2 linked regions of the Cupriavidus necator genome follow. The protein of the gene in region 2 interacts with the protein of the main gene of each other region in a pairwise test. Links are inferred from orthologs where the notes say so. Each region holds a gene or a part of one and is shown on either strand. Other genes may lie near its edges. The genes, in order: secD and pheT.

What was found.
Region 1: the proteins of pheT (region 2) and secD interact in binary tests that used the Escherichia coli proteins (3 or more experiments, as listed by UniProt). The link is inferred for Cupriavidus necator from one-to-one orthologs.

Annotation. Positions count from the first base shown.
Region 1 is NZ_CP066018.1:2,183,719-2,199,880, forward strand. What follows is about bases 8,167-11,084. They hold secD (protein translocase subunit SecD), read right to left. Parts: upstream 10,603-11,084; coding sequence 8,731-10,602; downstream 8,167-8,730. Other genes in these bases: secF (protein translocase subunit SecF), read right to left, coding at 8,167-8,690; yajC (preprotein translocase subunit YajC), read right to left, coding at 10,812-11,084. Outside these bases: I6H87_RS10215 (cytochrome b), read left to right, coding at 1-508; I6H87_RS10220 (YceI family protein), read left to right, coding at 577-1,146; I6H87_RS10225 (YceI family protein), read left to right, coding at 1,230-1,820; I6H87_RS10230 (class I SAM-dependent methyltransferase), read left to right, coding at 2,170-3,573; I6H87_RS10235 (sensor histidine kinase), read left to right, coding at 3,579-4,919; I6H87_RS10240 (hybrid sensor histidine kinase/response regulator), read left to right, coding at 4,926-6,071; I6H87_RS10245 (response regulator), read left to right, coding at 6,068-7,075; I6H87_RS10250 (TetR/AcrR family transcriptional regulator), read left to right, coding at 7,114-7,602; more of secF, read right to left, coding at 7,719-8,166; more of yajC, read right to left, coding at 11,085-11,138; tRNA guanosine(34) transglycosylase Tgt, read right to left, coding at 11,359-12,489; tRNA preQ1(34) S-adenosylmethionine ribosyltransferase-isomerase QueA, read right to left, coding at 12,507-13,565; ATP-dependent DNA helicase RecG, read left to right, coding at 13,787-15,976; I6H87_RS10285 (LysR substrate-binding domain-containing protein), read left to right, coding at 16,111-16,162. UniProt on the Escherichia coli protein: Part of the Sec protein translocase complex. Interacts with the SecYEG preprotein conducting channel. SecDF uses the proton motive force (PMF) to complete protein translocation after the ATP-dependent function of SecA.
Region 2 is NZ_CP066018.1:53,870-59,987, reverse strand. Bases 1,304-4,404 are described here. They hold pheT (phenylalanine--tRNA ligase subunit beta), read left to right. Parts: upstream 1,304-1,680; coding sequence 1,681-4,128; downstream 4,129-4,404. Other genes in these bases: I6H87_RS00275 (integration host factor subunit alpha), read left to right, coding at 4,230-4,404; pheS (phenylalanine--tRNA ligase subunit alpha), read left to right, coding at 1,304-1,623. Also shown: rplT (50S ribosomal protein L20), read left to right, coding at 1-352; more of pheS, read left to right, coding at 592-1,303; more of I6H87_RS00275, read left to right, coding at 4,405-4,640; I6H87_RS00270 (MerR family transcriptional regulator), read left to right, coding at 4,757-5,182; I6H87_RS00260 (hypothetical protein), read left to right, coding at 5,456-5,767.

The sequences.
Region 1 (16,162 bases), 2.1 Mb from region 2 along the record:
CGCCTTGCACTGGGTCATTGCGCTGGCGATCTTCGCCGCGTTCGGGCTCGGCCTGTACATGACCGGCATTCCGGGGCTGACGCCGACCAAGCTCAAGCTCTACTCCTGGCACAAGTGGCTGGGCGTGACGATCTTCGCGGTTGCCGTGCTGCGCGTGCTGTGGCGTGCAACCCATGCGGCACCGCCGGTGGCGCCCGGCACGCCGGCCTGGCAGGCCAAAGCCGCGGCCGGCGCCCATCACCTGCTGTACCTGCTGATCGTGACCGTTCCTATCAGCGGCTACCTGTACAGCTCGGCCGCGGGCGTGCCGGTGGTCTACCTGGGCCTGTGGAAGATGCCGGCGCTGCTGGAGAAGAACGACGAACTGAAAGAAATACTCAAGTTTGTCCATATCTGGCTGAACTACCTGATGGCGGCGGTGGTCGTTGTCCATGCGGCGGCGGCGGTCAAGCACCAGTTCGTCGACCGCGACGGCACGCTGGGCCGGATGCTGCCGTTCCTGCGCTGAGGCGCCGCCCCGGCCAACTTTTTCCGTACCGCGGCGCGCTGCGCCGACCCTGACAGGAGTTTTTTGAGATGAAACGCAATTCCCGCCGCGGCTCGCTCGTCATCGCCGCCGTCCTGGCCGCCTCCGGCATCGCAGCCAACCTGGCCTGGGCGCAGGTTGACGCCGCCAAGAGCTCGGTGACCGCGGTCGCGCGCCAGATCGGTGTGCCGATGGAAGGCAAGTTCAGGAAGTTCGATGCCGCGGTCAGCTTCGACCCGGCCAAGCTGGCGACCTCGTCGGCCAAGGTCGAGATCGATGTGTCCAGCTTCGAGATCGGCGACGCCGAGACCACCAAGGAAGTGAAGGGCAAGGACTGGTTCGACGCCGCCAAGTACCCCAAGGCCGTGTTCCAGTCCACCAGCATCAAGAACGGCACGCCGGGCAAGTACGACGTGGCCGGCAAGCTGACCATCAAGGGCAAGACCGTTGACGTGGTGGTGCCCGCCACCTACCGCCAGGAAGGCGCCGTGCAGGTGTTCGAGGGCGCGCTGCCGATCAAGCGCACGGTCTTCAATATCGGCGACGGCGAGTGGAAGGACACTTCCGTGGTGGCCGACGACGTGCAGATCAAATTCCGTATCGTGCTGGCCAAGAAGTAACAAGCAAGGCCGGCATTCCGCTGACGTACCCAATCGGCGTTCGTGAGAACGTTCCGCCCCAACCTGATTTGTCGGGAGATTCCATGAAACTGCGTTCCCTCGTTGCCGCCGTCGCGGCCATTTCCGCAACCGCCGCCTTCGGCGTGGCTTCGGCCAATACCGTGACCTACAACCTCGATCCGACCCACACCTACCCGAGCTTCGAGGCCGACCACCTGGGCGGCCTGTCGACCTGGCGCGGCAAGTTCGACAAGTCCAGCGGCGTGGTCACGCTGGACCGTGCCGCCAAGGCGGGCTCGGTCGAGGTCAAGATCGACCCGGCTTCGATCGATTTCGGCAATGCCAAGCTGAACCAGCACGCCAAGGGCCCGGACATGTTCGACGTGGAAGCCTTCCCCGAGGCCGTCTACAAGGGCAAGTTCTCCAAGTTCAAGGGTGACGTGCCGACCGAGGTTGACGGCATGCTGACGCTGCGCGGCGTGTCCAAGCCGGTCAAGCTGGAAATCCGCGATTTCAAGTGCATCCAGCACCCGATGCTCAAGCGCGAAGCCTGCGGCGCCGACGCCGTGGGCCATTTCAACCGTGCCGACTTCGGCCTGGACTACGGCGTGAAGATGGGCTTCAAGCCCGAGGTCAAGCTTGCCATCCAGGTGGAAGGCGTGCGCGCGGACTGAGCGTGCCAGCCCGCTGCGCCGGGCTTCCAGGCAGTCAAGGCCGGCAATGCCGGCCTTTTTTATTGGCCGGTATGATTCAGGCGCCTGCCAGGGCACTTGGTTGTACGACCCCCGACGGGCACAGTACAATGGCCCGCGGCAATCCCTCCTTGATCGTGGCATTGCTACTCCTGCCAAGGCGGGGGCAGCCATGCCCGCAACCGGCTAAAGCGCATCACTATGAGCATTCGCTGCATGTCCCGATACCGGTAGCCACCCCCGCGACCTCCTCGCCCCTCATGCTGTACCCGGCCGTTCTGCCCTGGCTGTATGGCCCGCAGCGTTTCTCGGTTTTCCCTGGCGCAATACCGTGTATTCCAAAACGCAAATCGATCCGGTAGTTAGTTTCCGCAACTCGCAGGGCGAGCAGGTGCGGGGCACGATTGTCAATCTCCAGAGAAAGTCCCTGGTGATGGAGATCTACAACCCGTATTCGATCGTGCAGGTCAGTGAGGTGCTGAGCGAACTCAGCGTCCGCATGGGCTCGAAGAATGCCTACCTCGGCAAGGCCGTGGTCATGAGCCTGGTGAACACCGGCCTGACCGCGGTGGTGTCGCTGACGCTGATCGACGAGTGGCTGGAGCTGAGCAACCTGGACAACGAGCCCAAGTCGGTCGCGCGCGAGTCGCAGCGGTTCGTGCAGGACTGGAATGAGCGCTTCAATATCCGGCCCGACTACCAGATCGTGGTCAATGAAATGCGCGCGTTCCTGTCCGAGGTGTCGCGCTGGGTGGAGCAGGTCGACATGACCAGCACGCTGCCCAAGGAAGGCGATACGCTGCGCATGGACGTGTTCGAGGAGCTGGCCACCCCGATCGCACTGAAGATCCGCGAATATTCCGCGCGGCTCGACGGCGAAGCCGCGCACGTGCCGGAAGAAGACACCGTGATGCACCGCACCTTCACGCAGGCGGCGCTGCATCCCTTGCTGCTGCGCTCACCGTTCGTGTTCCGGACCTATACCAAGCCGCTCGGCTATGCCGGCGACTACGAAATGGTCAACCAGATCCTGTCGGATCCGCGCCAGGGCCCCAGCACCTACTTCCAGATCGTCAACGCAACCTTCCTGCAGTCGTCCGTGGCCGCTGCCCACCGCAACCGCATCAACCTGCTGGTCGATTTCCTGGTGCGCATGGCCGAGCAGGCCCGGGCCGCGGGCAAGCCGTTCCGGCTGCTCAACGTGGGCTGTGGCCCGGCGGTCGAGATCAACCGCTTCATTACCGAATACCCCGAGCCGCACTGGCTGTCGTTCCAGCTGCTCGACTTCAGCCAGGAAACGCTGGACTACGCGCGCGGGCGCATCGAAGAGAGCTGCCGCAAGGCCAATGCGAAGGTCGAGGTGGAATATGTCCACCACTCGGTGCATGAACTGCTCAAGCGCCGGATCGACCACGATCCGTCGCTGCGCGAGTTCGACGGGGTCTACTGCGCCGGCCTGTTCGACTACCTGTCCGACCGCGTCTGCGCGCGCCTGCTGAGCTATTTCTCCACGCGCACCCATCCCGAGGGGCGCATCCTGGCCACCAACGTCCACGTCGACAACCCGGAACGGTACAGCATGGAACATATGCTGGAGTGGTACCTGATCTACCGCGATGAGGCCGGCATGCAGTCTTTGCTGCCGGCCAATACGCGCGACGGCCGCACCTACGTCGACCCGACCGGCGTCAACGTGTTTGTGGAAGCGATCGTGACTGATCCGGCCAAGGCCTGACCACCATGCTGAAACGGACTGCGAGCAGGTATTCCCCGTACGAGGCTGACCTGCGCGAGTTTCGCCTGGTCTCGAGCCGGGCCGGCGCGCTGACGGCCATCGTGCTGGTGATGGCCGGCGTCGGGCTCGACTACGGGATCTATCCCAGCCACCAGCTGCAGTTCTTTGTCGCCCGCCTGGTGGTCTCGGTCCTGATCGGGCTGATCTTCCTGCTGCTGGCCAACCAGGCCGGCCGGCGCTTCGTGCAGCCGCTCACGCTGGCCTGGCTGCTGCTGCTGCCGCAGATGATGATCACATGGATGATCGCCACCACCGACGGCGCCTCGTCCATCTACTATGCCGGGCTGAACCTGGTCATCTTCGCGGTCGGCATCGCCATGCCCATGGGCCTGTGGCAGACCATCGGCTTTGGCGTGGTCACTTACCTGCTCTACCTCGGCGCCTGCCTGATCCACCCCGATGGCCTGGCGCAGCGCGCGCACTTCACCGTCAATTCGCTGTTCATCATGTTCTCGATCGTGGCCAGCGCGGTCTACACGTTCATGAACGAGCGCGGCCACTTCCACCTGATACGGCTCAAGGAAGAGCTGGCGCACAAGAACGACGAGCTTGCCGACATCAACCGCCGGCTGGCCGACATCAAGGGCCAGATGCTGCAGCAGGAGAAGATGGCCGCCATCGGTACGCTGGCGGCGGGGCTGCTGCACGAGGTGAACAACCCGGTCAACTTCTGCCTGATGGCGATCGAAGTGGCGATGGAAGAGCCACAGGCCAAGGAGAACCCTTCGCTGGAAGAGTGCCTGGTCGACGCCAAGCAGGGGATGCAGCGCATCCAGCATATCGTCTCCGACCTCAAGACCTTTGCCTACCGCAAGCCGGGCGCCGAGGTGGAAGGCACGCCGTTCCTGTTCGAGAAGGCGCTCGATTCGTCGATCCGCCTGACCGCGCATGAGCTGCGCGGGGTCAGCCTCAGCCGCGAACTGCCTGCCGACACCCTGGTGCTGGGCGACGAGGCGGCCATCATCGGCGTGCTGATCAACCTGTTCTCGAATGCCGCGCTGGCCATGCGCAAGGCGGGCACGGCCGCGCCCGCGATCCATACCACGGCCCGCTGGGACAACCACCGCCTGCACGTCATGGTGCGCGACAACGGCCCTGGCATCCCCCAGGAAAACCTGGCGCGCGTGTTCGAGCCGTTCTTCACCACGCGCGAGGTGGGGCAGGGGCTTGGCCTGGGCCTGTCGATCAGCTACGCGGTGGTGGAACGCCACGGCGGGCAGCTGTATGCCGAGAGCGAACTGGGCCAGTGGACCGCGTTCAGCTTCGACCTGCCGCGTGCGGAGTAACCAGCCATGAGCGAAGCGAAGCAGGCACGGCTTGCCGTCCTCTATGTCGACGACGAGGAGATGGCGCGCAAGTATTTCGCCCGGGCCGCCGGCAGCGACTATGAGGTGCTGGTGGCAGACAGCGCCGACGAGGCCCTGGCGGTGCTGCGCGCGGACCCCGCCCGCGTGGCGGTGCTGGTGACCGACTTCCGCATGCCCGGGCGCGACGGCGGCCAGCTGCTGCGCCAGGTGGCGCAGGAATACCCGCAGATCGTGCGCATCCTGGTCACCGCCTATGCCGACAAGGATGTGCTGCTGGAAACGGTCAACAGCGGCGAAGTCTTCCGCATCCTGGAAAAGCCGCTGAGCGTGGCCGACCTGCGCGAGGTGCTGGCAGGCGCCGCCGAGCGCCACCGCGAGCGCCACCGCGAGCGCACCCTGCGCCAGCACCGGCTGATGGCGATCGACGAGACCCTGGCCTTCCTGGCGCATGAGCTGAATACCCCGCTGGCTGCCATCGCCAACTTTGCCCACGGCATCCGCGGACGTGTCGCCGGCGAGTACAGTGCGCAGCGCCAGGCCGAGATCGGCCAGGCGGCCAGCGCCATGTACGACAACGCCCAGTATTGCCTGGCGGTGCTGTCGTCGTTCCTGCAGTCGGTGCGCAACAGTGCCGGCAGCACGCCGGCGCGGCCCGATGCCGGCGCCGAGGTCAGCGCCGGCTCGCTGGTCACTTCGCTGCTGGACAGCTACCCGTTCGCAGGCGACCAGCGCAGCTGGGTGCAGGTGGAGATGCACGGCGATTTCCCGGTGCAGACGCTGCCCAACTGCGTGGCGCTGGTGCTCTCCTCGGTGATGAGCAACGCGCTGCGGGCGCTGGGCAGTGTCGGCACGCCGGCGTTGCGCTTTGTGGTGGTGGCGCAGCCGCGCCCGGAAATCCGCATCTGCGACAACGGGCCGGGGATTGCGCCGGAAGTGATGGAGCGGTTGCTGGTCGACCCTGTCACCACCCACGCCAGTGCCGGCGGCAGCGGCCTGGGCATGATTTTCTGCAACCGCGTCATGCAGTCGTTTGGCGGCGGCATCCGGATCGAATCCGCATCCGGTGCCGGCACGACGGTGACGCTGGACTTTCCAAGTTTCAAGAGTCGAAAGCATAGGAGTGACCGATGACCGAACCGAATGCCACGCAGGCACCACCCCCGGCGATTCTGTTCGTCGATGACGAAGCGACTGCAGTCAAGTATTTCCAGCGTGCCATCGGGGCGCTGGCACCGGTGGCCACCGGCGGCTCCGTTGAAGAGGGCAAGGCCTTGCTCGACGCCCACGCAGACAGCCTTGCGGTGCTGGTGTCGGACCAGCGCATGCCGGGCGAGTATGGCAACGAACTGCTGCGCTACGCGCGCGAGCGCTACCCGCATATCGTGCGCATCCTGACCACCGCGTATTCGGAGCTCGACCAGACCGTCGAGGCGGTCAACCAGGGGCAGATCCACCGCTACATCAAGAAGCCGTGGGACATCACCGCGCTGCGCATGGAGCTGAAGCAGGCGCTGGAACTGGCCGGCCTGCGCAAGGAACGCGACCAGCTGCTGCGCGAGAAGCTGTCCGTGCTGCAGACCCAGACCGTGGCCTCGCGCATCGGCATGGTGCATGCGCTGTGCGCCAGCCTGATCGGGCCGGGCCGTTTCCAGCCGGTGGAGACCTACCTCGCGGCGGTCGACCTGGCCGGCGCGGGCAGCGTCGAGCCGGACTGGCAGCGCATGGACTACGCCGACCTGGTGCGGGCCGAGGCCGAGCGCAGCGGCAGCTTCGGCCATGCCGTCGGCACGCGCCTGGCGGGCCTGCGCAGCGCCAACGCGGGCAAGGGGGCGGCCGATGCCGTCGCGGTAATCGCCGACGCGCTGGGCAGCGAGGTGGTGCGCCGCGATGGCGATACCGTGGTCTGGACCGCGCCGGCCACGTTGGCCGAGTACCTGGTGCAGCCGGTGGGCGCGCCGGTGTCTGCCGCGCATGCGGCGTGGCTGGCCAGCCTGCTGTGGCTGGACGAGGCCGGCGGTGCGCTGCAGTTTGCGCGCGATGGCGACGCCATCCTGTGCCGTGCCGGCCAGCGTACCGAGTTCTTCGCGGCCGACCGGCTGGCGGCGTGGATCGAGCGCTTTGCCGAGCAACGTTGACATGGAGCCGGGCTGTAGCCGGTGAGGTGCAGGCTGACATGGCAAGCAAGACGATCGGTGCGGCCGCTGCCGTAGCCGCCAGGCGCAGGGGGCGGCCCGCGCGCTCCGCGCAGAACGTCGATACGCAGCGCGCAGCGATTGTCGAGGCGGCTCGAACCATCCTGGTTTCCGCGGGACTCGAGGCAGCGTCCGCCAGGCGGATCGCGTTGGCGGCCGGCATCGCCCCGGCGACCCTCTATCTGTATTTCGAGAACATCGAAGTCCTTTACGCCGCGGTGCTGGGCGAGTCCCTGCTCCAGTTGCAGCAATACGTGCGCGCGGCCACCGGCGATGTCCCGCCCCCGGCAAAGCCCGCCGGCGACGCAACGCCGGCGCGGGCCCGCGCCGCGGCATCACGCGACATTCGCCCGAAGGGATCTGGTTCAAGGAGTATGCCGAGCGCTACGGTCTTGCCGCCGCCGTGGAATGGCGCGATTCCGGCCGCCCCATCCCCGAGCCCGAGCCGGGACAGGACCGCGAGCCGCTGATGCCGGCCCCGCCCGCGGGAGCGCGCTCACGCTGGTCAGGCCAGGCATAACACCGGCCGGCCGCGGAAAAAAACAAAGGCGCCCGGGGCGCCTTTGTTTTCGTGGGCGGCAAGCCGTCAGGCCTGCGCGCCGTAGTTGGGGTCGTTGCGGTCGGTCGAGTCGGACTTCTTCTCGCCCTTGACCAGATCCTCGCGCTTGACGCCCAGCCACATCGCCAGCGCCGCGGCCACGAACACCGACGAGTAGATGCCGAACAAGATGCCGACCGTCAGTGCCAGGGCAAAGTAGTGCAGCGTGGGGCCACCGAAGAAGAACATCGACAGCACCATCATCTGGGTCGAGCCGTGGGTGATGATGGTGCGCGAGATGGTGCTGGTGATCGCGTTGTCGATGATCTCGTGGGTGCTCATCTTGCGGAACTTGCGGAAGTTCTCGCGGATCCGGTCGAAGATCACCACCGATTCGTTGACCGAATAGCCCAGCACCGCCAGGATCGCCGCCAGCACCGACAGCGAGAATTCCCACTGGAAGTAGGCGAAGAAGCCCAGGATGATGACCACGTCGTGCAGGTTGGCGATGATGCCCGCCACCGCGAACTTCCATTCGAAGCGGAACGACAGGTAGATCACGATGCCGGCCACCACGCACAGCAGCGCGAGCAGGCCGTCGGTGGCCAGTTCCTTGCCCACCTGCGGGCCGACGAACTCCACCCGTTGCAGCTTCACGTCAGGCGAGGCCGCCTGCAGCGAGGCCATCACCTGCTCGCTCTGCTGGGCCGAGGTGACGGGCTTGCCGTCCGCGCCCTTCTGCAGCGGCAGGCGGATCATCACGTCGCGCGAGGTGCCGAAATTCTGCACCTGCACGTCGGTATAGCCCAGCTTGCCCACCTGGCCGCGGATCTTTTCCAGGTCGGCGGTCTGCTGGTAGCTGACTTCCATCACCGTGCCGCCGGTGAATTCGATCGACAGGTGCAGGCCCTTGTGCCAGAGGAAGAACACGGCTGCGGCAAACGTCAGGAAGGAAATCACGTTGAAGACCAACGCGTGCTTCATGAACGGAATGTCGCGCCGGATGCGGAAGAATTCCATGTTGAATCCTGTTCTGTACTGCTAGTTGTTGCTGCTCGCCTTACTTGGCGACCGGCGTGTCGGTGGTGTTGCCCGGCTTCCAGATCTGGCCGATGGCCACGCTCTGCAGCTTCTTCTTGCGGCCGTACCAGAGGTTGACCAGGCCGCGGTTGAAGAACACCGCCGAGAACATCGAGGTCAGGATGCCCAGGCAGTGCACCACGGCAAAGCCGCGCACCGGGCCCGAACCAAAGGCCAGCAGTGCCAGGCCGGCGATCAGCGTGGTCACGTTGGAGTCCAGAATGGTGGCCCAGGCGCGGTCGAAGCCGACCGCGATCGCCATCTGCGGCGACGCGCCCGCGCGCAGTTCCTCGCGGATGCGCTCGTTGATCAGCACGTTGGCGTCGATGGCCATGCCCAGCACCAGCGCGATGGCGGCAATGCCCGGCAGCGTCAGCGTGGCCTGCAGCATCGACAGCACCGCGATCAGCAGCAGCAGGTTCACGCCCAGCGCCACCACCGAGAACACGCCGAACAGCATGTAGTACAGGATCATGAACACGCCGATGGCGGCAAAGCCGTAGGCGACCGAGTCAAAACCCTTCCGGATGTTGTCCGCGCCCAGCGACGGGCCGATGGTGCGCTCTTCGATGATCTCCATCGGCGCGGCCAGCGAGCCGGCGCGCAGCAGCAGCGCCAGGTCGTTGGCGGCTTCGGTGGAGTAGGAGCCGGTGATCTGGAAGCTGGAGCCCAGTTCGGACTGGATCGTCGCCACCGTCAGCACTTCGCCCTTGCCCTTTTCGAACAGCACGATCGCCATCGGCTTCTTCAGGTTCTCGCGCGAGACGTCGCGCAGCACGCGTCCGCCCTGGGCGTCGAGCTTGATGTTGACCGAAGGCTGCTGGTTCTGGTCGAAGCCGGCCGAGGCGCTTTCAATGCGGTCGCCGGTGAAGATGACCTGCTTCTTCAGCACCACCGGGGCGCCGTTGCCTTGCGTGAAGAGCTCGCTGCCGAACGGGATCGGGTCGCCCGGGCGCGGGCTGCGCGGCGCGTCGTTGTCGACCAGGCGGGCTTCGAGCGTGGCGGTGCGGCCGATGATGTCCTTGGCCTTGGCGGTGTCCTGCACGCCGGGCAGCTGCACCACGATGCGGTCGGCGCCTTGCTGCTGGATCACCGGCTCGGCCACGCCAAGCTCGTTGACGCGGTTGTGCAGCGTGGTGATGTTCTGCTTGACCGCGGCATCCTGCACGGCCTTGCGGGCGGCTTCGGTGAAGGTGCCGACGATATTGTTGCCGTCCATGGCGAAGGCGACTTCGCGCAGGTTGTCGGCCAGCAGCGGACGCGCGCGGTTGGCGTCGTCGGCGTTGTTGAAGCGCACCGTCAGGCGCTCGCCATCGCGGTCGATGCCGCCGTGGCGGATGCTCTTGTCGCGCAGCAGGGTGCGCGCGTCGCCGCCCAGGCTGTCGAGCTTCTTGTCGACCGCGCCCTTCATGTCGACCTGCAGCAGGAAGTGCACGCCGCCGCGCAAGTCCAGGCCCAGGTACATCGGCAGCGCGTGCATGGCGGTCAGCCAGCGCGGCGAGCCCGACAGCAGGTTCAGCGCGACCACATAGGTGGGGTCGGCCGCGTCGGGGTTGAGCGTGCGCGACAGGATGTCCTTGGCCTTGAGCTGCTCGTCGGTGGTGCGGAAGCGCGCCTTGACCGAGCCGGACTGGCCGGAAATATCAAAGAAGACGCCGTCAGGCTGCAGCTGGTTCTGTGCCAGGATCTCTTCGACCTGCTTCTGCATCGACAGGTCGACCTTGACCGTGGCCTTGCCCGAGGACACCTGCACCGCAGGCGCCTCGCCGAAGAAATTCGGCAAGGTATAGATGATGCCGATGGCCAGGGCCACCAGGATCACGAGGTATTTCCAAAGCGGATAACGATTCATCTCTGGCCAGTCATTCAGCGGTTGGCGGGGCCGGCGCTGGCGTGGCGCACCACGTCGGCGGGGCCGAACCGGTTTGGCAAACAGCCGCCTGGCAACCACGGATCGAAGCCACGGGGGCTTCGTCGGGCTGGATCAGGCGGCTGCCGGGGCATGCGCGAACGGGCATGCCGGAAAAGACAAAGGCGGGAGTCGCGCGCGCGATCGGTGGATCAGAGCGCCTTCAGCGAGCCCTTCGGCAGCACCGTCGTCACGGCGTTCTTCTGCACGGTGATTTCCGTGCCTTCGGCGATTTCCAGGCTGACGTACTGGTCGGTGACCTTGGTCACCTTGCCCAGGATGCCGCCGGCGGTCACGACTTCGTCGTTCTTGGCCAGCGCTTCGAGCATTGCCTTGGCTTCCTTCTGACGCTTCATCTGCGGGCGGATCATGATGAACCACAGCACGCCAAACATCAGGATGATGGGCAGGAAGCTCATCAGGCCGCCAGCCGCGCCGCCGGTACCGGTGGTCTGGGCAAATGCGTTAGAAATCAGCACGTTGATTCTCCGTCACAAAATTAGTCAAATAATCGATCATTCTACCATTCGCATTCCGCCCACCCTTGGCATTCTAGGGCGGAATACGGGTTTGTTCGGGTGCGCCCGGGACAACTTGCGGCAGGGGCGGCAAGGCCGGGCGCTCCGGATCGCGGCTCGCCCCCGGATGACCCGGCTATTCGACCGCCGGCAGCGCAAAAGTTCGCGCCAGCGGGCATTGTCACTGCGTGCCGCGGGCGCGGTCAGCGGCGAACTGGCGCCGGAAGTCGGCAAAGCGGTGGTGCTCGATGGCTTCGCGCATCTCGCGCATCAGTTGCAGGTAGTAGTGCAGGTTGTGGATGGTATTGAGGCGCGCGCCCAGGATCTCGCCTACGCGGTGCAGGTGGTGCAGGTAGGCGCGCGAGAAGTTGCGGCAGGTGTAGCAGGCGCAGCTTTCATCGAGCGGGCGCGGATCGTTGCGGTGCGCCGCGTTCTTGATCTTGACGTCGCCGAAGCGGGTGAAGAGCCAGCCGTTGCGTGCGTTGCGGGTGGGCATCACGCAGTCGAACATGTCCACCCCGGCGGCGACGCCGGCGACCAGGTCTTCGGGCGTGCCCACGCCCATCAGGTAGTGCGGCTTGTGGGCCGGGAGGCGCGGCGCGACGTGCTCGAGCACGCGCATCATGTCTTCCTTGGGCTCGCCCACCGACAGCCCGCCGATGGCAAAGCCGTGGAAGTCCAGCTCGGACAGGCCGGCCAGCGATTCGTCGCGCAGGTCTTCGTACATGCCTCCCTGGACGATGCCGAACAGCGCGTTGGGGTTGGCCAGGCGCTCGAACTCGTCGCGCGAGCGCTTGGCCCAGCGCAGGCTCATGCGCATCGACTTGGCCGCTTCCTCGTGCGTGGCGGCGCGGCCGTCGATCTCGTACGGCGTGCACTCATCGAACTGCATCACGATGTCGGAGTTCAGCGTGCGCTGGATCTGCATCGAGATCTCGGGCGACAGGAAAAGCTTGTCGCCATTGACCGGAGATGCGAACGTGACGCCATCTTCAGTGATCTTGCGCAGATCGCCGAGCGAAAACACCTGGAAGCCACCGGAATCGGTCAGGATCGGCTTGTCCCAGCCGATAAACTTGTGCAGGCCCTCGTGGGCGTTGACCACGTCCAACCCGGGGCGCAGCCACAGGTGGAAGGTATTGCCCAGGATGATGTGCGCGCCAATCTCGTTCAGTTCCAGCGGCGACATCGCCTTGACCGAGCCGTAGGTGCCGACCGGCATGAAGATCGGCGTCTCGACCACGCCGTGGTTCAGCGTGACGCGGCCGCGGCGGGCGTTGCCGTCGGTGGTGATGAGTTCGAAGTTGAGCATGGCTTGTGATTCTGGATTCAGGCGCCGGGCTGGCGGGTCAGCAGCATGGCGTCGCCGTAGCTGAAGAAACGGTAGCGCTGCTCGACCGCATGGCGGTAGGCGGCGCGGATGGCTTCCACGCCGGCCAGTGCCGACACCAGCATCAGCAGCGTCGACTTGGGCAGGTGGAAGTTGGTGATCAGGGCATCGACCAGGCGGAAGCGGTAGCCGGGGGTGATGAAGATATCGGTGTCGCCGCTGCCGGCGGCGAGCGTGCCGTCGGCCTGCGCGGCCGATTCCAGCGCGCGCAGCGAGGTGGTGCCGACCGCGATCACGCGGCCGCCGCGTGCGCGGGTGTCGCGCACGGCCTGGGCCAGGTCTGCGGAGACGGCGTACCACTCCGAGTGCATCTTGTGCTCGGCCAGGTTCTCGGTGCGCACCGGCTGGAAGGTGCCGGCGCCCACGTGCAGCGTCAGGAAGGCGCGCCGCACGCCGGCGGCATTGAGCCGCGCGAACAGCGCATCGTCGAAATGCAGGCCCGCAGTGGGTGCGGCCACCGCGCCCGGGCTGCGCGCGTAGACGGTCTGGTAGCGGGTCTCGTCGTAGGCGTCCGGGTCGTGCCTGATATATGGCGGCAGCGGCAGGCGGCCGTAGCGCTCGATCAGGTCCAGCGCCGGTTCGGGGAAGCGCAGCGTGAAGAACTGGTCCACACGCGGGCCCACGGTGACGGCGAAGGCGCCGTCGGCCAGGTGCAGTATGCTGCCCTCGGTCGGGGTCTTGGAGGCGCGCACCTGGGCCAGCACGGTGTGGCTGTCGACCACGCGCTCGACCAGCACCTCGATCTTGCCGCCGCTGGGCTTGTGGCCGAAGAAGCGCGCCTTGATCACGCGGGTGTCGTTGAAGACCAGCAAGTCGTCGGGACGCAGGTAGTCGACGATGTCGCTGAAGGCGCGGTCGACCATGCGCACCGCGTCGGCGGTGTCGGCCGGGGCCAGCCGTTCGACCACCAGCAGCCGGCTCGCGCTGCGGTCGGGCAGCGCGCTCTGGGCAATCAGTTCTGGCGGCAGCGGGAAATCGAAATCGGAAAGCGTCAACATCGTGGGAGCGGCGGGCTGCGCGATCCCATGCAGGCCGGAGCGGGGCACAAAACGGCACTCCGCTGCCCGTGGTGGCAGCCGGCATGGGTACAATCGGCGAATCCGATATTGTAAGGCCACGGGCGCGCTTGCCGCCGGGCCAGGCTTGATGCCGGCTATTCGCCGGCGCCGCGCCAGCCAACCCCGCAGCACGAGAGCGACCGCTGCCAACTTTTTCGCCGATGCCCGGAACCGCCGCTGAACCGATCCACGACCCCGCCGACGCCGCCAAGGAAACGGCGGCGCCCGCGCGCGGCAAGGCCGGCGAAGCCAGGGGCAAGGCCGCCGCCTCCGGCACGTCTTCCGCGGCCGCGCGCCTGGCCAAGCTCGGCCTGCGCCGTCCCGTCGACCTGGTGCTGCACTTGCCGATGCGCTATGAGGACGAGACCACGCTGGCGCCGATCGCCGAGGCGATCCACCGCGCCGGGCTCGGGCTGCCGGCGCAGGTGGAAGGCGAGGTCATCTCCAACGAAGTCACGTTCCGGCCGCGCCGCCAGCTGGTGGTCAAGATCGCCGACGACAGCGGCGAGCTGACGCTGCGCTTCCTGAACTTCTACGGCAACCAGACCAAGCAGATGGCCGAAGGCGTGCGCCTGCGCGTGCGCGGCGAGGTGCGCGGCGGCTTCTTCGGCGCCGAGATGGTCCACCCGACGGTGCGCCCGGTGGTGCCCGGCGAAGCGCTGCCCGACCGCCTGACGCCGGTGTATCCGTCCACCGCCGGCATCCCGCAGGCCTATCTGCGCAAGGCCATCGGCGGCACGCTGTCGCGCACGCCCATGCCCGAGACGCTGCCGCGGGCGGTGTTGGACGGGCCGCTGGCACGCCTGCACCTGCGCCCGCTGGCCGACTGCCTGCGGTTGCTGCACGCGCCGTCGCCGCAGGAGAGCGAGGCCGCGCTGGCCGACCGCTCGCACCCGGCCTGGCAGCGCATCAAGTTCGACGAGCTGCTGGCGCAGCAGATCTCGCTGCGGCGCGCGCACGCGGCGCGGCGCGAAAAGACCGCGCCGACCATGCCGCGCCGCGAGGGCGGCCTGCTGACGCGCTTCCTGGCTGCGTTGCCGTTCCGGCTGACCGGGGCGCAGCAGCGCGTGGTGGAAGAAATCGCTGCCGACATGACGCGCCCGCACCCGATGCACCGGCTGCTGCAGGGCGACGTGGGCAGCGGCAAGACCATCGTCGCCGCGCTGGCGGCCTGCCAGGCGATCGATGCCGGCTACCAGGCCGCTTTGATGGCGCCCACCGAAATCCTGGCCGAGCAGCACTACCGCAAGCTGTCCGCATGGCTGGAGCCGCTGGGCGTGCCGGTGGCGTGGCTGGCCGGCAGCCAGAAGGCACGCGACAAGCGCGAGGCCGCGGCGCGCGTGGAATCGGGCCAGGCGCAGCTGGTGATCGGCACCCACGCGCTGATCCAGGACACCGTGCGCTTTGCCAAACTGGGGCTGTCGGTGGTCGACGAGCAGCACCGCTTCGGCGTGGCGCAGCGGCTGGCGCTGCGCGGCAAGGCCGGTGCCGCCGATACCCCCGATTCAGCGGCAACCGCGGCCGAGACCGTGCCGCACCAGTTGATGATGTCGGCCACGCCGATCCCGCGCACGCTCGCCATGACTTACTACGCCGACCTCGATGTGTCGGTGATCGATGAATTGCCGCCGGGCCGCACCCCCATCGTCACGCGCCTGGTCAACGACGAGCGGCGCGACGAAGTGATCGGACGCATCCATCACGCCGCCGCCGAAGGCCGCCAGGTCTACTGGGTGTGTCCGCTGATCGAGGAAAGCGAGGCGCTGCAGCTGCAGACCGCGGTGGAGACCTATGAAACGCTGGTGGCCGCGCTGCCCGACCTGCGCGTGGGCCTGGTGCACGGGCGCCTGCCGCCGGCCGAGAAGGCCGCGGTGATGGACGACTTCAGCGCCAACCGCATGCAGGTGCTGGTGGCCACCACCGTGATCGAAGTGGGCGTGGACGTGCCCAATGCCTCGCTGATGGTGATCGAGCACGCCGAGCGCTTCGGCCTGGCGCAGCTGCACCAGCTGCGCGGGCGGGTGGGGCGGGGCAGCGCCGAATCGGTCTGCCTGCTGATGTACCAGGCGCCGCTGTCGCCGACCGCGCGCGAGCGCCTGGCGACCATGCGCGAGACCACCGACGGCTTCGAGATCGCCCGGCGCGACCTGGAAATCCGCGGCCCGGGCGAGTTCCTGGGTGCGCGCCAGTCCGGCGAAGCGATGTTGCGCTTTGCCGACCTGCAGACCGACGCGTGGCTGGTGGAATACGCGCAGGAGGCGGCCGAACTGATGCTGGCGCGCTACCCGGAAGCGGTGGAAGCGCACCTTTCGCGCTGGCTGGGTGGGCGCGAGCACTACCTCAAGGCTTGATCGCGGGCTGGTTTTTCGACGGGATGTGCGCCATTCAGCGCACCCGCCAGTCCGCTGCGGGCTATTCGGGCTGGCGCTCTGACAGAAGCGGCAATCGAAGGTAAAATCTATCGCCTACCGGAAACTGATAAGTCATGACGCTCACCGAACTCAAGTACATCGTCGCCGTGGCGCGCGAGCGCCATT
Region 2 (6,118 bases):
TCGAGTAAAGCGTGGGGTCACTGCACGGGCCCGTCACAAGAAAGTCATCGACGCTGCCAAGGGTTACCGCGGCCGTCGCAATAATGTCTACCGCATCGCCAAGCAGGCGGTCATGCGTGCTGGCCAGTACGCATACCGCGATCGCCGCAACAAGAAGCGCGTGTTCCGCGCCCTGTGGATTGCGCGTATCAATGCCGCGACGCGTGAGCATGGCATGACCTACAGCGTGTTCATGAACGGTCTGAAGAAGGCCTCGATTGAACTGGACCGCAAGGTGCTGTCGGACATGGCTATTCACGACAAGCCTGCCTTTGCCGCCATCGTCAACCAGGTGAAAGCCACCGTTGCCTGATGCCGGCTGCGGCAGCGCGTAAGCGCTGCCGGGCAAGCACCGACCGCAAGGTCGACCGCCGACTGCAAGGTCCGCTGAAACGGGGCTCCTCACCGAGCCCCGTTTTTATTTCGAATGCCGTTTCAGTTGCCGCTATCCGGTTGCCGAGACCGCATTCGAAACGAACACCGCACGTAGTGCCAACCCACGTCGGACCGGTGCGTACCGGCCCCGACGCCAAAAATCCCACGACCGCCGCCATGTCTCAGGATCTGGATCAAATTGTCGCCGATGCCCAGGCCGCCTTCGCTGCTGCCAACGACAACGCCACGCTGGAAAACGAAAAGGCCCGCTTCCTGGGCAAGACCGGCGCGCTGACCGAACTGCTCAAGGGCCTCGGCAAGCTCGACCCGGAAACCCGCAAGACGGAAGGCGCCCGCATCAACCAGATCAAGCAGCAGGTTGAAGCCGCACTGCAGGCACGCCGCCAGGCGCTGGCCGATGCGCTGATGAACGCGCGCCTGGCCGCCGAGGCCATCGACGTCACGCTGCCTGGCCGTGCGGTCAGCCGCGGCAGCCTGCACCCGGTGATGCGCACGTGGGAGCGCGTCGAGCAGATCTTCGGCTCGATCGGTTTCGATGTGGCCGACGGCCCCGAGATCGAGACCGACTGGATGAACTTCACCGCGCTGAACAATCCGGACAACCATCCGGCGCGTTCGATGCAGGACACGTTCTACGTGGATGGCCGCGACAGCGAAGACAAGCTGTTGCTGCTGCGCACGCATACCAGTCCGATGCAGGTCCGCTACGCCAAGATGCATGTCGAGAAGTACGCCGGCAAGGCGATGCCGCCGATCAAGGTGATCTGCCCGGGCCGTACCTACCGTGTCGACAGCGACGCCACGCACTCGCCGATGTTCAACCAGGTCGAAGGCCTGTGGATCGGCGAGGACGTCAGCTTTGCCGACCTGAAGGGCGTGTACACAGACTTCCTGCGCAAGTTCTTCGAGCGCGATGACATCCAGGTGCGCTTCCGCCCGTCGTACTTCCCGTTCACCGAGCCGTCGGCGGAGATCGACATGGCCTTCGGCAATGGCAAGTGGCTGGAGATCTCCGGTTCGGGCCAGGTGCATCCGAACGTGCTGCGCAACATGGGCCTCGATCCCGAGCGCTATATCGGTTTCGCGTTCGGCTCCGGCCTGGAGCGCCTGACCATGCTGCGCTATGGCATCAACGACCTGCGCCTGTTCTTCGAGGGCGACGTGCGCTTCCTGCGCCAGTTCGCCTGACGCGCCGCCGTCCCCTCGTCAACGACCACACAGAATACTTACCGGATCAGAAGCGCCATGCAATTCTCGGAATCCTGGCTTCGCACCTTCGCCAACCCTGAAAAGATCTCCACCGACGCGCTGTCGCACACGCTGACCATGGCCGGCCTGGAAGTGGAAGAAGTGGGCTCGGTCGCGCCGCCGTTCGACAGGGTGGTGGTCGCGCGCGTGCTGTCGACCGAGCGCCATCCCAATGCCGACCGCCTCAACGTGTGCCAGGTCGATGCCGGCACCGGCGAGACCCTGCAGATCGTCTGCGGCGCGCCCAACGTCAAGCCCGGCATTCTGGTGCCGTGCGCACTGGTCGGCGCCGTGCTGCCGCCGTCCGAGGATGGCGGCAAGCCGTTCGAGATCAAGATCGGCAAGCTGCGCGGCGTGGACAGCTACGGCATGCTGTGCTCGGCGCGCGAACTCAAGCTGTCGGAGGACCACGGTGGCCTGATGGTGCTGCCGGAAGACGCGCCGGTCGGCCAGGATATCCGCCAGTACCTCGACCTGGACGACCAGGTCTTTGTCATCAAGCTGACGCCGAACAAGGCCGACTGCCTGTCGATCCACGGCGTGGCGCGCGAAGTGTCGGCGCTGACCGGTGCCGCGCTGAACCTGCCGGAGATGAAGCCGGTGCCGGTGACGATCCAGGACAAGCTGCCGGTCAAGGTATCGGCGCCGGACCTGTGCGGCCGCTTCTCCGGTCGCGTGATCCGCGGCGTGAATGCGCGCGCGGCCACGCCGGCATGGATGGTGCAGCGCCTGGAGCGCTCGGGCCAGCGCAGTGTTTCCGCGCTGGTCGATATCTCGAACTACGTGATGCTGGAACTGGGCCGTCCGTCGCACGTGTTCGACCTGAGCAAGATCCACGGCGGCCTCGACGTGCGCTGGGGCCGCAAGGGCGAGCAGATCAAGCTGCTCAACGGCAATACCATCGAGGTCGACGAGCAGGTCGGCGTGATCGCCGATGACAAGGAGATCGAAAGCCTGGCCGGTATCATGGGCGGCGACAGCACCGCCGTGACGCTGGACACCACGGACATCTATCTCGAGGCCGCATTCTGGTGGCCCGCCGCGATCCAGGGCCGTGGCCGCCGCTACAACTTCTCGACCGATGCCGGACACCGCTTCGAGCGCGGCGTGGACTACGCCACCACGGTCGAGCATATCGAGCGCATCACCGCGCTGATCCTCGAGATCTGCGGCGGCCAGGCCGGCCCGGTGGACGACCACGTGGTCAACCTGCCGCAGCGCAAGCCGGTCAGCCTGCGCGTGGCGCGCGCCGAGCGCGTGCTGGGCATCGAGCTGTCGTCTGCAGCCATCGCCGATGTATTCCAGCGCCTGCAGCTGCCGTTCACACGCACCCAGGGCGCCGAGGGCGAGGTGTTTGAAGTCACGCCGCCGAGCTACCGCTTCGATATCGAGATCGAGGAAGACCTGATCGAGGAAGTGGCCCGCATCTATGGTTTCGAGCGCATCCCGGCACGTCCGCCGATCGCCGAGAGCGAGATGCGCCCGACCAACGAGGCCCGCCGCTCCAGCCACGTGGTGCGCCACGCCGTGGCCGCGCGCGATTACCAGGAAGTCATCAACTTCGCCTTCGTCGAAGAGAAGTGGGAGCGCGACTTCGCCGCCAACGACAACCCGATCCGCCTGCTGAACCCGATCGCCAGCCAGCTGGCGGTGATGCGCTCGACGCTGATCGGCGGCCTGGTCGACAAGGTGCGCTACAACCTGAACCGCAAGGCTGCGCGCGTGCGCCTGTTCGAGGTGGGCCGCGTGTTCCATCGCGACGCCAGCGTGAAGGATGGCGGCCTGACGGTGGCCGGCTACGATCAGCCGATGATGGCCGCGGGCATTGCCTATGGCCCGGCGTTCGAAGAGCAGTGGGGCATCCCCGCGCGCAACGTCGACTTCTTCGACATCAAGGGCGATGTCGAGGCACTGTTCCATCCGCGCGTGCCGCGCTTCGAGCCGGTGTCGCACCCGGCGCTGCACCCGGGCCGCGCCGCGCGCGTGCTGCTCGACGGCAAGGCCGTGGGCGTGGTCGGCGAGTTGCATCCGCGCTGGCTGCAGGAATACGAGCTGACGCATGCCCCGGTAGTGTTCGAACTGGCGCTTGACGCGCTGCGCGACACCGGCCTGCCGTTGTACACCGAGATCTCCAAGTTCCCGGCCGCCGTGCGCGACCTGGCCGTGGTCGTGAAGCAATCGGTGCGCGTGCAGGACCTGCTCGACGCCATGCGCGCGGCACTGGAAAAGCAGGGCTACGGCCGCTACTGCCAGAGCCTGGTGGTGTTCGACGAGTTCCGTCCCAAGGGCGCTTCCGCTGCCATTGGCGCGGACGAGAAAAGCCTTGCGTTCCGGGTGACCTTGCAAGATACTGGGTCGACCCTCCAGGACGAAACCGTCGACAGCGCAGTGCGCTGCATGGTCGACGCGCTGACAGAGGCCTTCCAGGCCCGGCTGCGCGGCTAAGCCATCGCCAGTACGCAACAAGTACGCGACGGACACACGATAAACAAGGGCGCCCGGGCTTGCCCCGGGCGGATCGCCAGACACACACTTGAGCGATCGACATGAATGATCGAGGCGCGAATTCCATGACCGCTGCAGCACTGGGTGAGATGAGCGACCGGCAGGCTTCCTCCCTTGACGACGCTATGCCGGATGCGCGCGCGACCGAAGTTCCCACGCTGACCAAGGCCGAACTCGCCGAGATGCTGTTCGACCAGGTGGGCCTGAACAAGCGCGAATCGAAGGACATGGTCGAGGCCTTCTTCGACGTCATCCGCGAAGCGCTGGAGCAGGGCGACAGCGTCAAGCTGTCCGGCTTCGGCAACTTCCAGTTGCGCGACAAGCCGCAGCGGCCCGGCCGCAATCCCAAGACCGGCGAAGTCATTCCAATCACCGCGCGCCGCGTGGTCACGTTCCACGCCAGCCAGAAACTCAAGGGCCTGGTGGAAGAACGCGCCGGCATCGTCGGCTGACGCGTCACCCGAACGGCGGATTGCTTCCCGAAGCCGGCATCGGTATGCTTCTGGGCGCGCACCTGGTGCGCGCCAACCGCATGGCCGGCATGGCCTGACGCTCGTCTACACACCACATGTCGGACAAATCCAGCGATCGCATCGCGTTGCCGCCGATTCCGGCCAAGCGCTACTTCACCATCGGTGAGGTGAGCGAGCTTTGCGCCGTCAAGCCGCACGTCCTGCGCTATTGGGAACAGGAGTTCACGCAACTCAAGCCCGTCAAGCGCCGCGGCAATCGCCGCTACTACCAGCACCATGAAGTCCTGCTGATCCGCCGCATCCGCGAACTGCTCTACGAACAGGGCTTCACCATCAACGGCGCGCGCAATCGCCTCGATGAAGGCCGTCATCACAGTGGGGCAGCGGCAGCGCCTGAGGCCGCAGAAGTTGGTGAAGAAAATGCGGCGGCATTGTCGGTCGACATCGGCGGCCTGCGCAATGAACTGGTCGAAGTGCAGCACCTGCTCGCGCAACTGCGGGAGATCGCGAAGCACGGATAATTTCGACGTCGGGAGCTAGTCATACGGGAAATGCTTCTGTTATAATCTTTTGCTTCGGGGCGTAGCGCAGCCTGGTAGCGTACCTGCATGGGGTGCAGGTGGTCGGAGGTTCAAATCCTCTCGCCCCGACCAGACAAAACCCGCTTGGTGAATAGCCAAGCGGGTTTTTTATTTTCTGCGTGGAAATGGCCGGCCGGTGCGGTAACGCTTTGATACAGCCGTCGCCGATGCCCGTTGCTATGCTCTGCCATCCTCCCGACCGATTCCCCACTTATGTTCCGAAAGCTCTGTGTGGCTACCCTTGCGCTCCTCTGGCTGACGGCCGCGGCTGCCGCACGCGCCGACGACCGCGGCTACCCGAGCGCATATCGTGGCGGTGAGTACAAAGAGAAATTCCGTAGCGGCCCTTGTGAAATCGAACGCGAACAGAAGCGCGATGGCGAATACAAGGAAGAGCGCAAATGCAAGGGCGGTCCGCGTGGCTATGAGCGGAAGCAGAAGTACCGCGACGGCCCTTGCCTGATCGAGCGCGAATGGAAGGACGACGGTGAATATGAAGAGAAGGTCGAATGCAAGCGTGGATAAGTGCATGACCTTTCGGCCCGCCATGCGCGGCGCTGGCTGTTACTGCGAAAAGCAGGCCCGCTTTCTACCTAACCTGTTGCAACGATAGCGATCGCTGCTGTCGTCCTTACTTTTCCTGTGGAGCTTGCGCCATATATGCGCAACGCACGCAAGCACTCGGACGCCTGGGAAGGGCAGGTCGCCGATTGCATCAGCAGCTTGGTTGACGCGGCCGGTGCTGGCTGACTCCGGCTAGCCTGCCAAGCTGCCCTATTGGACTGCATCCAATACTCAGGCATGGTGTGGCTCTGACATAGGCCAAAGGTCTTCTCGCTGGACCAGGGAATCGGCTTCGCTGTCGGTGAGACTGTC